DNA from 3 places in the Streptomyces sp. ISL-99 genome. Region 2 is predicted to be linked to each of the others. Evidence: riboswitches for the same ligand, from Rfam matches in the RefSeq annotation. Region 2 holds a riboswitch; each other region holds the start of a gene.

What was found. Region 2 has a riboswitch for cyclic di-AMP ahead of J7E91_RS30515 (M23 family metallopeptidase). Riboswitches for the same ligand answer to the same signal wherever they lie in the genome.
Positions count from the first base shown of each region.
Region 1: another riboswitch for cyclic di-AMP. It lies ahead of J7E91_RS30860 (C40 family peptidase); the one in region 2 lies ahead of J7E91_RS30515 (M23 family metallopeptidase).
Region 3: another riboswitch for cyclic di-AMP. It lies ahead of J7E91_RS30355 (C40 family peptidase); the one in region 2 lies ahead of J7E91_RS30515 (M23 family metallopeptidase).

Region 1 is NZ_JAGGPC010000065.1:3,822-9,185, reverse strand. Features, by position in the region: gene J7E91_RS30885 (helix-turn-helix transcriptional regulator) at 1-823, opposite strand, end outside; gene J7E91_RS30880 (ATP-binding protein) at 1,052-1,495, shown strand; gene J7E91_RS30875 (LysR family transcriptional regulator) at 1,531-2,445, opposite strand; gene J7E91_RS30870 (LysE family translocator) at 2,537-3,181, shown strand; gene J7E91_RS30865 (VOC family protein) at 3,212-3,598, opposite strand; gene J7E91_RS30860 (C40 family peptidase) at 3,643-4,116, opposite strand; cyclic di-AMP (ydaO/yuaA leader) riboswitch at 4,120-4,302, opposite strand; gene J7E91_RS30855 (hypothetical protein) at 4,618-4,926, opposite strand; gene J7E91_RS30850 (ATP-dependent Clp protease proteolytic subunit) at 4,935-5,364, opposite strand, start outside.
Region 2 is NZ_JAGGPC010000063.1:11,413-16,776, forward strand. Features, by position in the region: gene J7E91_RS30500 (DNA topoisomerase (ATP-hydrolyzing) subunit A) at 1-491, opposite strand, end outside; gene J7E91_RS30505 (pitrilysin family protein) at 707-2,086, shown strand; gene J7E91_RS30510 (pitrilysin family protein) at 2,107-3,474, shown strand; cyclic di-AMP (ydaO/yuaA leader) riboswitch at 3,698-3,865, shown strand; gene J7E91_RS30515 (M23 family metallopeptidase) at 3,878-4,705, shown strand; gene J7E91_RS30520 (GntR family transcriptional regulator) at 4,884-5,364, shown strand, end outside.
Region 3 is NZ_JAGGPC010000061.1:39,285-44,648, reverse strand. Features, by position in the region: gene J7E91_RS30355 (C40 family peptidase) at 111-1,298, opposite strand; cyclic di-AMP (ydaO/yuaA leader) riboswitch at 1,297-1,459, opposite strand; gene pcrA (DNA helicase PcrA) at 1,769-4,228, shown strand; gene J7E91_RS30345 (M23 family metallopeptidase) at 4,278-5,364, opposite strand, start outside.

The sequences.
Region 1 (5,364 bases), on a different contig from region 2:
ATTCCTCTGGTGAAAGAGCCTGTTCCTGAAGCGCGTTGAACGCGGCGTCGTACGCCTTGAGGTCTTCTTTCCGTTCCAGGTAGAAGCTACTCGTCAAGTGGTCGATAACAACCACATCCAGATCAGCAATGTTCGGAAAGGAGAAGATAACGAAAGGGCCCGTGAGTCCAATGTGCGCTCCGAACTCGAACGGCAGGACCTGTAAACGGACATGAGGCGATTCTGCCACCGTCAGTAACTGCCGTAACTGCTGTTTCATGATCTGCCGGCCGCCCACCGGCCGACGCAGCACCGCCTCGTCCAGCACCGCGCTCAATTCCAGCGGCCTTCCCGAACCCAGCACTTCCTGACGGGTGATCCGCACCTCGACCAGCGAATCGACCTTCGCCGCGGGCAGGCCCGCGAGCGCCGCCCGCGTCACCGCCCGTGCGTAGTCCGGGGTCTGAAGCAGCCCCGGCACCACCGTGGTCTCCAGGGTGCGCGCCGAACTCGCCTGTGACTCCAGGCTGATGAGGTCCCGGTACTGGGGCGGCAGCAGACCGCGGTACGCATGCCACCAGTGCTTGCCGTCCTCATGGGCCGGTGGGCTCGTGAACGCGTTGACCAGCTCCCTCAGTCGGGGGTCGGTGACTCCGTACGCGTCGAGCAGCCGGTTCACGTCGGACGGCTTCACGGCGCTGCGACCTGTCTCGATCCTGCTCACCTTCGACTGGTGCCACCCGACCAGGCGGGCGGCCTCGGGGCTGGTGAGCCCGGCCTTGTCGCGCAGTCTCCGCAGCTCCTCTCCGAGCTTGCGCCGACGTACCGCGGGACTCTGCCGCATGTCCGCCTCCTTCCAACCGGCGAGGATGCGCCGGTTCGAGCCCGAATACGGTCTCGCGTAGCAGAGTTCACCGCATCGAGCGACAGATATATGCATATCTTGGGTGATCAGGCCCTATCGGAGCACCATGAGTGGCACTCTGGCGACGGAGCACAATCCGAGGCCGTCCTCGAAGTTCATCCGCTACGAGTCGGAGTCCGGCCCCGGTGGGAAAGGGACAGCGTCGCCATGGCAGACCACCAGGAAGCATCCGTCACTCTGCCGAGCGAGCCAGCCTCGGTCTCCGCCGCGAGGAGATATGTCGCGGAGATTCTCGGCGAGTGGGGCATGCCCCCGGGATCCGACGCCGCCGATACCGTACGGCTGATCGTTTCGGAGCTGGCCACCAATGCCGTTCAGCACACTTTCGGGCAGTCGCCGACGTTCACCGTTGACGTACAGCTCGACCGGGACGAGCAGTTGCGCATCGGCGTCACCGACAGCCACCCCCGCTGGCCGAAACGGCTTCCCGCGGCCGTCCAGCAGGACAACGGGCGCGGCATAGTGATCATCCGGTGTCTCACCGCCGAATGCGGTGGGCGGGTCTCCGTCCAGCCCACCCGCCAAGGGGGCAAGACCGTGTGGATCGAACTGCCCTGGTCCGTTCCCGTGCAGCAGCCCGTCGCCCAGTAGAGGCACCCGTCGGCCAGGAAGAGGCATCAGGGCCGTCAGGATGCCCCGGCCCTGCCGAACGCGCCGCGCAGCAGCGCGCGCAGCGTGTCCGCCGCCGGGCTCGCCTCGCCCGGCCGGTGCGCCACCGAGATCGTGCGCCGCAGCCCGGCCGGCTCCAGCGCCCGTACGCCCAGCGGGGTCATCGCCATCGCGGCGACCATCTCCGGCACCACTGCCACCCCCAGCCCCGCACTGACCAGGGCGCACACCAGGGCGTACCCCGGCGACTCGCACACCACTGCCGGCGTTGCCCCCGCCGTGGCCAGCGCCGCCTCTACGCCCTGCCGGGGCGGATGCGAGGGCGCGCTGCTGATCAGCGGCTGCCCGGCGAGTTCGGCGACCGGCAGCCGCCCGGAGCCGCCGGCCAGCGCGTGGCCGGGCGCTGTCACCAGTACGAGCTCCTCGACCAGCAGGAGCTCCGCCGCGACTCCGGCGGGCAACGGTACGGGCGGCGCGGGCTCGTAGGCGTGGGTCAGCGCCAGGTCGACCGCGCCCGAGGCAACCGCCGAGACGCCGTCGGGCGGCTCGTAGTCGGCCACCGCCAGTTCCACGTCCGGATGGGCGCGGCGGAAGGCACTGAGCACGGGCGGCAGCAGATGGATCCCGGCCGTGGTGAACGTACCCACGCGCAGGCGTCCGCCGGACAGGCCCGCCAGCCGGGCGAGCTCGTGCCGCGCCTGGTCCATCTCGTCCAGTACGCGGCGGGCCCGCGCCGCCAGCAGTTCGCCGGCCGCCGTCAGGCGGGCCCCGCGGTGGTGGCGTACCAGCAGAGCGGCGCCCGCCTCCCGCTCCAGCTTCGCGAGCTGCTGGGACAGGGCGGGTGCGGTGTAGCCCAGGCGCGCGGCGACCCGCGTGATTGAACCGGCCTCGGCGACCGCCACCAGCGCCGCGAGCCGGGTCGGGTCGTACATCCGGCGGTCCCTCTTCTTTAAGCATTCCTTTAGGCAGACCCAGAAGATCGCAAGTACATGCTAAAGCCCTGGAGCGGCCAGGCTGGAGGGCATGGACGCACAGCTGGTCGCCTTCACGGGCGTCGCCGCGGGCATGGTCGCCATGCCCGGCGCGGATTTCACCGTCGTCGTACGCAACGCACTGGCATCCCGCCGGGACGGGGTGGCGTGCGCGGTAGGGGTCGCGGGCGGGCTCCTCGTCCACACGGCGCTGGCCGTGGCGGGACTCGCCGCCGTACTGGTCGCCGTGCCGGCGCTCTTCCGCGCGATCCAGCTGCTCGGCGGCGCCTACATCCTCTTCCTCGGCTACCGGGCCCTGTGGTCCGCGCTGCGCCCGGCGCCGCCGCGGAAGGAGGAACCGGAGCCGGAGGGGGGAACGGCCGGCGGCACCGGGCGCAGTCTGCGCCAGGGCTTCCTCACCAACGCGCTCAACCCCAAGGCGCCGGTGCTCTTCCTCAGTCTGCTTCCCCAGTTCGTGCCCGCGGACCAGCAGCCGCTGCCCAGGACCCTGTTGCTCGCCACGATCGTCGTCGTACTGGCGCTGCTGTGGTTCCCGGCCGTGGCCCTGCTGGTGGACGGGCTCGGCGCCTGGCTGCGGCGGCCGGGCGCGGCCCGCGCCGTGGAAGCGGTCAGCGGGATCGCGCTCGTCGTGCTGGGGGTGGCCCTGCTGGCAGGACCGGTGACGGCGGCCGCGTAACCGCCGGACCGCGGGCCACCCCGCACCCCGTCAGACGAGCCCGCGCTCCTCAGCGCTGCGCTCCACGCAGAACTCGTTGCCCTCGGGGTCGGCCATGACGACCCAGCCGAGACCGTCCTCGGTGCGACGGTCGCTGACGATCCGCGCACCGAGCGCGGCGAGCCGCTCCACCTCGGCATCCCGCGTGCCGCGCGGCGGCTGGATGTCGAGGTGGACGCGGTTCTTGACGGCCTTGCCCTCCGGCACCCGGATGAACAGGAGTCCGGGCACCTCGGGTTGTTCCGGATCGATCAGCACCTCGTCGTCGCCCGGCGCGTCCAGCAGCTTGTAGCCGGTCAGGTGGGACCAGAACTCGGCGACGGCGTACGGGTCGTGGGCATCGAAGGTGATGTGACGTACCGGATTCAGGAAGGTCATGGAGACGAACGTACCTTCCCGGATCGACAGTTTGTGCGGAGAATTCAGCGCACCCGGCCGTACCAGACGCTCTTGGACCAGATCTTCTCCAGCTTGACCACGGACCCCGACTTGGGGGAGTGCCAGATCTTGCCGCTCCCCGCGTAGATGCCCACGTGGTAGACGCTCCGCCCGGAGTGGAAGAAGACCAGGTCGCCGCGCTGGCGGCTGGAGGCGGAGATGTGCCGGGTCTTGTTGTACTGGGCCTGGGCGGTGCGCGGCAGGCTCTTGCCGACCTTCTTGTACGAATAGAGCGTCAGCCCTGAGCAGTCGAACCGGCTCGGGCCCGCTGCCCCGTACCTGTACGGGGCCCCCTTCTTCGACGCGGCGACGTTGAGCGCCTTCGTCGAGTGCGCTGCGGCGTGTGCTTCGGGGACGGCCCCCGGCGCCAGCATCGTGCCGCCGATCGCGGCGAGGGTGAGAGCCGAAGCGGCTCCGGCCCGGGACAGTACGGTCGGGACATTCCTGTGCGCGGTCATGCGCAACCCTTCGTCAGCCGCCTGTGAAGGATGACCTGTCGGGTTCGGACAGGCGAAGATGCCCGGCCGCGTGACGCGGCTTCACCCCGAGGGACGACCGTCTCCGGTCACCCCGTACTGCTTGGGTCCTCCACTCCTGCCGATGCACTCCTGTCGACCAGTCATCCGGGACGGCGGCAGGACTCAGCGTCCGCCCGGACCGCCCCGCCGCGGTGGCGGGGGCTTGTCGTCCCAGGGATCTTGACTCATGAACCACCGGATTTCCGAGCCGAAACGGCGTTTTGTGAGGCTGCTCACCGATGACCCGTTCGGGTGGACAGGGGAATTTGCGGCGCGGGGCGCGGGTGCCCGGCGATGGCCGTACCAGCGGCGGAATGCTCAATTCCGCCTGGCGCGTAGGCAGGTTGCGCAAGTTGGGCCGTACCGCTGTTCAGGTATTTCCTACGCCGTTTGGATGAGCTCTTCTCGTACGCCAATGGGGGGTAGGTGGCTGGCTGTGTGTCAACTCGCTGATACCGGCGGGAGGGTGACGCGGCCCGCCCGTCGCTCTCCGTCGAGCACGCGCAAGGCCCGCGCGAGCGTGGCGGCATGCACGCGCGTCTCGCCGCGTTCGTGCATCAGGGCGAGCGCGTCCCGCAGGGCGGCGGCCTTCCCGGCGAGGGCCTGTGCCGCCCGCAGGGCGCCGTAGGTGTCCGCGCCCCGTGCGGGGTTGATGCGTCCCATCAGGTCGAGGACTTCGAGGTAGCGGTCGACGAACTCGCACTCGGCGCGCGTCAGTGCGGGCAGCGGCGGCAGTTCGGGCGGCAGCATGCGCGGATTCACCTCGGCGAGGAAAACGTGAGGGAGGCCTTGCGGCTCTGTACGACGTGGTCCACCAGGCCGTACGCCGCCGCCGCTTCGGCCGTGAACACCTTGTCGCGCTCGATGTCCTCGTCGACGCGCGCCACGCTCTGGCCGGTGTGCCGCGCGAGGAGTCCGGTGAGCAGCTCACGCATGCGCGTCAACTCCCTTGCCTCGATCTCCAGGTCGGAGGGCTGGCCGTGCACGGGCCGGTCGATGGAGGGCTGGCTGAGCAGCACCCGGGCTCCCGGCAGCGCGAGGCGCTTGCCCGGCGTGCCGGCCGCGAGCAGCACGGCGGCGGAGGACGCGGCCTGGCCCAGGCAGATCGTCTCGACGTCGCAGGTGACGAACTGGATCGTGTCGTAGATCGCGGTCATGGCGGTGTGCGAGCCGCCGGCGGAGTTGATG
Region 2 (5,364 bases):
TGTCCGTCGTAGTTCGGGTTGAAGTCGACCGTGTCCTCGTCGATCGACTCGGTCATCAGCGACGTGGCGTCGGCCATCCGGCATTCCGTGTACCGCATGGCCGCCGGCGGGTCGTCGTTGCCGAGCGAGCCGAAGTTGCCGTGCCCGTCGACGAGCGGCAGGCGCATGGAGAAGGGCTGCGCCATCCGTACGAGCGCGTCGTAGATCGAAGCGTCGCCGTGCGGGTGGAGCTTGCCCATCACCTCACCGACGACGCGGGCGCACTTCACATAGCCGCGGTCGGGCCGCAGCCCCATCTCGTTCATCTGGTAGACGATGCGTCGGTGCACCGGCTTCATGCCGTCGCGGGCGTCGGGCAGCGCTCGCGAGTAGATCACCGAGTACGCGTACTCGAGGAAGGAGCCCTGCATTTCGTCGACGACGTCGACATCGAGGATCTTCTCCTCGAACGCATCGTCCGGCGGCGGGGTCTTCGTGCTGCGGCGGGCCATCGCGGCTGCGGCTCCTTCGCGGTTCTGTCGGGCTGAGTTCTTGGGTCTGATGCCGACCATTGTGGACCGACGCACTGACAACGCCGACCTCGACCCGTCCGTAGCGCCTGCTCGGGCGTTCCCTGAGGGCGTACACCGGCCGGGAACTTCGCCAGGTGTCAGTGCGCTTGCATACAGTGGCAGGACTTCTTCATATCGCGATCGAAGGGACGTACATGCCCATGGGTCACACGGCCACAGCGCAGGCCGGTTCCGGCGGCCTGACAGCGACTGAGCACCGGCTGGCCAATGGCCTGCGCGTGGTGCTCTCCGAGGACCACCTGACCCCGGTCGCCGCGGTCTGCCTCTGGTACGACGTGGGCTCGCGCCACGAAGTCAAGGGGCGCACCGGTCTTGCTCACCTCTTCGAGCACCTGATGTTCCAGGGCTCGGCGCAGGTCAAGGGCAACGGCCACTTCGAGCTGGTGCAGGGTGCGGGCGGTTCGCTCAACGGCACGACCAGCTTCGAGCGCACCAATTACTTCGAGACGATGCCCGCCCACCAGGTGGAGCTGGCTCTGTGGCTGGAAGCCGACCGGATGGGCTCGCTGCTCTCCGCGCTCGACGAAGAGTCCATGGAGAACCAGCGCGACGTCGTCAAGAACGAACGCCGCCAGCGATACGACAACGTTCCGTACGGCACCGCGTTCGAGAAGCTGACCGCCCTCGCCTACCCAGAGGGCCACCCGTACCACCACACCCCGATCGGCTCGATGGCCGACCTGGACGCCGCGACCCTCGAGGACGCGCGGGCCTTCTTCCGTACGTACTACGCGCCCAACAACGCGGTGATCTCGGTCGTCGGCGACATCGACCCGAAGCAGACCCTCGCCTGGATCGAGAAGTACTTCGGCTCCATCCCGTCCCACGACGGCAAGCAGCCGCCGCGCGACGGGACGCTGCCCGACATCATCGGGCAGGAACTGCGCGAGGAGATCCGCGAAGAGGTCCCGGCCCGCGCCCTGATGGCCGCCTACCGGCTGCCGCACGACGGCACCCGCGAGGCCGACGCCGCCGACCTGGCCCTCACCGTCCTCGGCGGCGGCGAGTCCTCCCGGCTGCACAACCGCCTGGTCCGCCGCGACCGTACGGCCGTCGCCGCCGGCTTCGGGCTGCTGCGCCTGTCCGGCGCGCCCTCGCTCGGCTGGCTGGACGTGAAGACATCGGCCGGCGTCGAGGTGCCCGACATCGAGCGCGCCGTCGACGAGGAACTGGCCCGTTTCGCCGCCGAGGGCCCCACGCCCGAGGAGATGGAGCGCGCGCAGGCCCAGTTGGAGCGCGAGTGGCTCGACCGGCTCGGTACGGTCGCGGGCCGCGCCGACGAACTGTGCCGGTACGCCGTTCTGTTCGGCGACCCGCAGCTGGCGCTGACCGCCGTGCAGCGCGTCCTGGACATCACGGCGGAGGAGGTCCAGGCGGCAGCCAAGGCGCGCCTGCGCCCGGACAACCGCGCGGTCCTGGTGTACGAGCCGACACACGCGGCCGACGAAGCCGGGGCAGCCGACGACACCACCACCGCCGGTGAGACCGCAGCGCAGGAAGGGGCGGACAAGTGACCGACACCGCAGCCGTGAGCATGAAGTTCCACCCCCAGCCGCAGGCCGGCACCCCCACGCCGTGGGCCTTCCCCGCCCCCGAGCGCGGCTCCCTGCCCAACGGCCTGACCGTGCTGCGCTGCCACCGCCCGGGCCAGCAGGTCGTGGCCGTCGAGGTCTTCCTCGCCGCGCCGCTGGAGGCCGAGCCGGAGGGTCTGGACGGCGTCGCGACGATCATGGCGCGGGCCTTCTCCGAGGGCACAGACAAGCACTCCGCCGAGGAGTTCGCCGCCGAGCTGGAGCGCTGCGGTGCCACGCTCGACGCGTACGCCGACCATCCGGGCGTCCGGGTCTCCCTGGAGGTCCCCGTCTCCCGGCTGCCCAAGGCGCTCGGCCTGCTCGCCGACGCGCTGCGCGCCCCCGCCTTCTCGGAGAGCGAGATCGAGCGGCTGGTCGCCAACCGGCTCGACGAGATCCCGCACGAGACGGCCAACCCGTCCCGCCGCGCCGCCAAGCAGCTCTCCAGGGAGCTCTTCCCGGCGAGCTCGCGCATGTCGCGGCCGCGCCAGGGCACCGAGGAGACGGTGGGGCAGATCGACTCTGCCGCCGTGCGGGCCTTCTACGTGGCACATGTGCGCCCCGCGACCGCCACCGCCGTGATCGTCGGCGACCTCGAAGGCACCGACCTGGACGCGATCCTGGCCGACACCCTGGGCGCGTGGAAGGGCGACACCGGCGAGGCCCGCCCCGTACCGCCGGTGACCGCCGACGACACGGGCCGTGTGGTCATCGTCGACCGTCCCGGCGCGGTCCAGACGCAGCTGCTCATCGGCCGGATCGGACCCGACCGGCACGACAGCGTCTGGCCGGCCCAGGTCCTCGGCACGTACTGCCTGGGCGGCACGCTCACCTCCCGCCTGGACCGCGTCCTGCGCGAGGAGAAGGGCTACACGTACGGCGTGCGCGCCTTCGGCCAGGTGCTGCGCTCCGCTCCCGACGGGTCGGGCGCCTCCATGCTGGCGATCAGCGGCTCGGTGGACACGGAGTCCACGGGACCGGCGCTCGAAGACCTGTGGAAGGTGCTGCGCACCCTCGCCGCGGAGGGCCTCACGGACGCCGAGCGGGACGTCGCCGTACAGAACCTGGTCGGTGTCGCGCCGCTCAAGTACGAGACGGCGGCGGCCGTCGCCGGCACGCTCGCCGACCAGGTCGAGCAGCACCTGCCGGACGACTTCCAGGCCCAGCTGTACGCCCGGCTCGCCGAGACGGGCACCGTGGAGGCCACCGCGGCGGTCGTCAGCGCCTTCCCCGAGGACCACTTGGTCACGGTCCTCGTCGGAGACGCGTCGCAGATCGAGGAGCCCGTCAGGGCGCTCGGCATCGGCGACGTGACGGTGGTCAGCGGCTGACCCGCCAGAGCCGATTGCGCAACTCGCCCCAAAGCGGGCGATAGAGGGGCCCCGGGAGTCGAAAGACTGCCGGGGTCCTTCTTGTATGTCCGTTTTGTTGTGGAGGTTGCCTGTCTGGCCTGTGGGGTGCGTTACAAAACGCCGTGTCTGTTTGGTGATTAAAAGATGTCCCGTTTAGCGTCTGTCCGGCTGTCCGTCAGCAGTGAGCCGCATCCGCGGCACCGGGCAGCCATCGCCGAGTCCCCGTCAGGCGCGAGCCTGGGGAGCCGGGGACCCAATCAGTCCCTGGGGTGAATCGGGTGTCCTCTGTGCGTACGTACGGAGGCGTCCGTAGGAGACCTTCCTGCTCCGAACCCGTCAGCTAACCCGGTAGGCGAGAAGGAAGGAAAGGATCAGCCACTTCATGGCGTTCACCCGTGCCACCGGGAAGCACCGTCGTCCGAGCCGCCTGACGCGCAGGAGCGCGAACATGGCCGGCGTCGCCGCCCTCGCGACCACCGGCGTCATCGGAGGCCTGACCTCTCCGGCCCTCGCCGCCGACAGCGACATCAGCGCCGACGCGGCGCACGCCGTCCAGGACACCGGCCTGACCCAGGCCATCGTCATCGGCGACTCCCTCGCCGACCAGATCGCCGCCCAGGCCGACCAGCAGAAGCGCGCCGCCGTCAAGGCGGAGGCGGCACGCAAGGCCGAGGCCGAGCGGAAGGCCGAAGCCAAGCGCAAGGCGGAAGCCAAGGCCAAGGCCGAGGCGCGGGCCAAGAAGGAGCGCGAGGAGCGCGCGGCCAAGGAGCGCGCCGCCCGCGAGGCGGAGCGCAAGCGCCTCAATGGCTACACCCTCCCGGTCGCCGGCTCCGTGGTGACCACCGGCTACAAGACCGGCGGCAACCTCTGGTCCTCCGGCAGCCACTCCGGCGTCGACTTCCGCGCCGCGTCCGGCAGTTCCGTCGTCGCCGTCGGCGCGGGCACCGTCGTCGAGGCCGGCTGGGGCGGGGCGTACGGCAACAACATCGTCATCAGGATGAACGACGGCACGTACACGCAGTACGGCCACCTGTCGTCCCTCGGCGTCTCCGTCGGCCAGAGCGTCGCCTCCGGTCAGCAGATAGGCCTGTCGGGCTCGACCGGCAACTCGACCGGCCCGCACCTGCACTTCGAGGCCCGCACGTCCCCCGAGTACGGCTCCGACATGGACCCGGTCGCATACCTGCGCGCGCACGGCGTGAACGTCTGACGGTCCAGGCACGCTCAGTCGTACTGAAGGCCCCGGCTTCCGCGCCGGGGCCTTCAGTATGTCCAAAAGCCGCCCATGAATTCCGGCACCCCGTCGGAAATCGAGGAATGCTGCAATAGAGTCACCGAACAGGCGTCGATCGACCGCGTTTCGCGGGGATTAAGGCGGAGGTTCGGTCATGCGCATTCCCGCGCAATCGGTATGCACGGCAATCCGTGACGACATCGTTTCCGGTGTGTTCGCGCGGGGCAGCAGGCTCACCGAAGAGCTGCTGGCGCGACGTTACGGCGTCTCCCGCGTCCCGGTGCGCGAGGCCCTGCGCACGCTGGAGTCCGAGGGGTTCGTCACCACCCGCCGGCACGCGGGCGCCTGCGTGGCCGAACCCACCGAGCGGGAGGCCGCCGACCTGCTGGAGGTACGGACGCTGCTCGAACCGCTCGGCGCCGCCCGCGCCGCCCAACGGCGCACCGAGGCCCACCTCAAGGTGCTGCGCGGCCTGGTCAGACTCGGCCAGGAGCGGGCCCGCCGGAACGAGGGGGAGGACCTGCGGTCGCTGGGCAGCTGGTTCCACGAGACGCTCGCCCAGGCGTCGGGCAGCCCCGGCCTCACGGCCCTGCTCACCCAGCTCAGGCACAAGATCGCCTGGATGTACGCCGTCG
Region 3 (5,364 bases), on a different contig from region 2:
AAACGACAACGTCGGCTCCCAAGACCACAACCAGGTCTTGGGAGCCGACGTCACGCGAGAGCCGGAATAAACCAACAGCGTCGGCACGAGCCCCGTCCGGCCTCTCGTCGCTACGCGGGGCGGACGCTGCCGTAGATCGGCATGTAGTAGACCGACTCCTCGCGGACGTACGCGCCGGGCTTGGGGGCGTGGATCATCTTGCCGCCGCCGATGTAGATGCCGACGTGGCTGATGTCGTCGTAGAAGAAGACGAGGTCGCCCGGCCTGAGGTTGTCGGTCGCGACGCGGGTGCCGACGTTCACCTGGTCCCAGGTGGTACGGGGGAGAGCGACGCCGGCGGCCTTCCAGGCGCCCTGGGTCAGGCCGGAGCAGTCGTACGAACTGGGGCCTGCCGCGCCCCAGACGTACGGCTTGCCGATCTGGGCACGGGCGAAGGCGAGGACCTTCTCGGCCTTGACGGCGTACGCATCGGTGGAGCCGGCGCCGGATCCAGGGGCTGTGCCGGTGCCGGATCCGGGGGCGGTGCCCGTGCCCGTGCCTGTGGCCGTATCTGTTTCCGTATCGCTCTCGGCCTTCTGGGCCTCTTCCTGCTGGCGCTTGCGCTCCGCCTCGGCCTTGCGCCTCGCCTCCGCCTCCCGCTTCTTCTCAAGCTCCGCCAGCCGCGCCTTCTCCTCGGCGGTCAGCCGGGACAGCAGCTCGCGTGCCTCCCCGAGCTTCCTCTGTACGTCCTGCTTCGAGGCCTTGAGGGAGGCCTGCGACTCGGTGAGGGTCTCCAGGCTCCGCGTCGCCTCGGCGCGCTTCTGCGATGCCGCCGCCTGCTGCTGCTCGAAGTCGGTCACGTCCGTCTTCTGGCGTTCCGTCATCCGGTCCATCAGCCGGTTCTGGTCGAAGTACGCCTGCGGGCTGTCCGCCAGGAGCAGCGCGGCGGTCGGGGTGACCGACCCCGACCGATACTGCGCGGCCGCGTAGTTGCCCAGCTTGCGCCGCGCCTCGTTCAGCCTCTCCGTGCGCTTGGCCACGGCGTCGAGCAGGCCGTCCACGGACTTGCGCTGCTGCTCGGTCTTCTCTTTGGCCAGGTTGTACTTCTGCGTGGCCGTACCGGCCTGCCGGTAGAGGTCGTCGACCTTCTTCTGCACCTCTTCGACGGTCGGCTTGGGAGCCGTCGGCGCGGCGGGTGCCGCACCCGCTGTCTGGGCGAGCAGGCCGACTGAGGCGAATGCGGCCGTCGTGATGCCCAGGGCGGGAGCGGTGGTGCGTACCCGGGTACGCGGCTTGCGATGCGACGCCAAGGCCGGCATCTCCTTCCGTGGACCGCCTACCGGGTTAGCTGTCGGGTTCGGGCGGAACGGAAGGTGCCCTACGGTCCGTGGGACTGCGGACCGATTCACCCCAGGTGATGCGCGTGGGTCCCCGGTTCCGAACTGCCCTGAGGACAGACCGGATTCGGCGTGGGCCGCCCGCTCCAGCGCTGTTCGCCGGTGGGGGTACGAGCTGCCCGAGTCGGCACGCTAGCCAAGAGTCGTGGCTGCTGGGAAGCCCGATGTTCGATATGCCCGATACATTTTCGTGACCTGGCCGAGTTGATTCCGTTGCGGGGGTTGCAAGGGCGCGGAGGGCGTCGGCAGGGTCACAGCGCGTGCGCAAGGTCACACGCGGCGGCAAGGGACGCACGGACGTGCGGAGGGCCGGTTCTCCTTCCGCCCCGATGCGTGTGGCCGTGGTGAATCCGGGGCGGGCTGTCGGTGGTCCCGCCTAAGCTTGGTAGACGATGAGCAGCCTCTTTGACGACAGCTTCCTGGCCGACCTCCAGCACTCGGAGTACGCAAAGGACACAGCCCCGCCGCCCCCCGAGGACCACGCCCCGGAGGAGGTCCCGCACGACCTCTTCGGCGGTGCCTTCGACGCGCCCCCGGCCCCCAGGGACGCGCACTACAGGGACGGCGCGCCGCGCCCGGTCGTGGACGCCTCCGCGCTGCTCGAAGGGCTGAACGAAGAGCAGCGCGCCGCCGTCGTGCACACCGGGTCACCGCTGCTCATCGTGGCCGGCGCGGGCTCGGGCAAGACCCGCGTCCTGACCCACCGGATCGCGTACCTGCTGGCCAAGCGGGGTGTGCACCCCGGGCAGATCCTCGCGATCACCTTCACCAACAAGGCCGCCGGTGAGATGAAGGAGCGGGTGGAGCAGCTCGTCGGCCCGCGCGCCGGTCACATGTGGGTCTCCACCTTCCACAGCGCGTGCGTGCGCATCCTGCGCCGCGAGTCGAAGAAGCTCGGCTTCACGTCCTCGTTCTCGATCTACGACGCCGCCGACTCGAAGCGCCTCATGGCGCTCGTCTGCCGCGATCTGGACCTCGACCCGAAGCGCTTCCCGCCGAAGGCGTTCAGCGCCAAGGTCTCGAACCTGAAGAACGAGCTGATAGACGAAGAGACCTTCGCCGGTCAGGCCGCCGACGGCTTCGAGAAGACCCTGGCGCAGGCGTACGCGATGTACCAGGCGCGGCTGCGTGAGGCCAACGCCCTGGACTTCGACGACATCATCATGACCACGGTGCACCTGCTCCAGGCGTTCCCCGATGTCGCCGAGCACTACCGGATGCGCTTCCGTCACGTCATGGTCGACGAGTACCAGGACACCAACCACGCTCAGTACACGCTCGTACGCGAACTGGTGGGTCCCTCGGGCGAGGGCCGGGCGCCGGGTGAGCTGTGCGTCGTGGGCGACGCAGACCAGTCGATCTACGCCTTCCGCGGAGCCACCATCCGTAACATCCTCCAGTTCGAGGAGGACTACCCGGACGCGAAGACGATCCTGCTGGAGCAGAACTACCGCTCGACGCAGACCATTCTCACCGCGGCCAACGCCGTCATCGAGCGCAACGAGAACCGCCGGCCGAAGAACCTGTGGACGGAAGCCGGCGCCGGCTCCCTGATCACCGGGTACGTCGCGGACACCGAGCACGACGAGGCGCAGTTCGTCGCCGAGGAGATCGACCGGCTGACGGACGCGGGCGACGCGAAGGCCGGTGACGTCGCCGTTTTCTACCGTACGAACGCCCAGTCCCGTGTCTTCGAAGAGATCTTCATCCGCGTCGGGCTGCCCTACAAGGTCGTCGGCGGCGTGCGCTTCTACGAGCGCAAGGAGGTCCGGGATGTGCTCGCGTACCTGCGCGTCCTGGCGAACCCCGAGGACACCGTTCCGCTGCGCCGCATTCTGAACGTACCGAAGCGGGGCATCGGCGACCGGGCCGAGGCGATGATCGACGCGCTGTCGCTGCGCGAGAAGATCAGCTTCCCGCAGGCGCTGCGGCGCGTGGACGAGGCGTACGGCATGGCCGCCCGCTCGGCGAACGCCGTGAAGCGCTTCAACACGCTGATGGAGGAGCTCCGCACGATCGTCGAGTCGGGCGCCGGCCCCGCCACGGTCCTCGAAGCGGTCTTCGAACGGACCGGTTACCTCGCCGAGTTGCAGGCGTCGACCGACCCGCAGGACGAAACGCGCATCGAGAACCTCCAGGAGCTCGCCGCCGTGGCCCTGGAGTTCGAGCAGGAGCGGGAGGGCGACGAGCCCGGCACGCTGGCCGAATTCCTGGAGAAGGTCGCGCTCGTCGCCGACTCCGACCAGATCCCCGACGAGGACGAGGAAGGGTCGGGCGTCATCACGCTGATGACGCTGCACACCGCCAAGGGACTGGAGTTCCCCGTGGTGTTCCTGACGGGCATGGAGGACGGCGTCTTCCCGCACATGCGCGCGCTCGGTCAGACCAAGGAGCTGGAGGAGGAGCGGCGGCTCGCGTACGTCGGCATCACGCGCGCCCGCGAGCGGCTCTACCTGACCCGGGCGTCGATGCGCAGCGCGTGGGGACAGCCGTCGTACAACCCGCCGTCGCGGTTCCTGGAGGAGATCCCTGAGACGTACCTGACGTGGAAGCGCAAGGGCGCGCAGATTCCGGCCGGGCCGGTGTCGGGCGTCGCCTCCTCGCTGTCGTCCTCGCTGGCCTCGCGGTCGCGGGGCGCGGGCGGCAGCGCTTCGGGATTCGCCACGCGGCGGACCTCGGACAAGCCGGTGGTCGCGCTGTCGGTCGGAGACCGGGTCACGCACGACCAGTTCGGGCTCGGCACCGTGATGACGGTGACGGGGACGGGGTCGGACGCGCAGGCGACCATCGACTTCGGCGACGAGCGGCCGAAGAAGCTGCTGCTCAGGTACGCGCCGGTCGAGAAGCTTTAGGGGCGGCGACCGCGCGCGGGGAGCGCGAAGCGGGAATGCCGGGCGCCGCCTAGGTCGGGCTGAGGCCGTGGCTGCGGAACCAGGGCAGAGGGTCGATCGCCGAGCCGCCGCCGGGGCGCACCTCGAAGTGGAGGTGCGGCCCTGTGGAGTTGCCCGAGTTGCCGGAGTACGCGATGACGTCGCCGGCCTGGACCGAGCCTGAGCGGATCTTGGTGCTGCTGAGGTGGCAGTACCAGGTCTCCGTACCGTCGGCGGCGGTCACTATCGCCATGTTTCCGTAGGCGGTGTTGTACTGCGTGCGGACCGTGCCGTCGGTCGCGGCCATCACCGGGGTGCCGTACGACACGGGGAAGTCGATGCCGGAGTGCACGGACATCCAGTTGACGCCGGCCTGGCCGTAGTACGCACTGAGACCGTGCTGCTGGACCGGGAGCGCGAACTTCGGGCGGGCGGCCTCCTTGCGGGCGGCCTCCTCGGCCCTGCGCTTCTTCTCGGCCGCCTGGCGCTCCCTGAGGTCGATACGTTCCTGCGTGCGGCTGGCGCGGTCGGCGAAGTCCTCGGCCTTCGTGCTGAGGTTGGCGAACTGCGTGTCGAGCTTGTTGTTGACCGCGACGGGCTTCACCGAGCCGGGATCGGCCGCCGACGCCGTCGTGGTGGTGTCCTTCTTCTCCTCGGCGGGCGCGCCGCCGCCGACGCTGCCGACCGAGGCGGCGGCGATGCCGGCCACGCCCATCACGCAGGCGGAGGGCACGGCGACGGTGAGGAGGGCGGAGCGCTTGGCGGGGGTACGGCGGCGGCCGCGGCCGGAGTTGCCCGCGCTGCGGCGGGCCGAGCGGGGGCCGGGGGTGGCTGCCGCGGCAACCGTGGCCGCTGTCGCGGCGGCGGCCGGGGCGTGTTCGAAGTCCGGGTCGGTTTCCGGTCCGGGTTCAGGCTCGTGTTCGGATGCGTACTCCGGGGCGTATTCGTGCTCGGCGCCGGGCGTGTCGCCGGGGCCGTCGCCGACGCTGTCGGCCGCCTCGTGCGGTTCGTGGTGCTCTTCGTTCGGCTCGTACGCCGCAGGGGCCTCGGCCAGGTCGACCGACGGGAACTCGGCTGTCCCGTAGAAGACTTGCTGGGGCGGGACGGTCTCGTACACG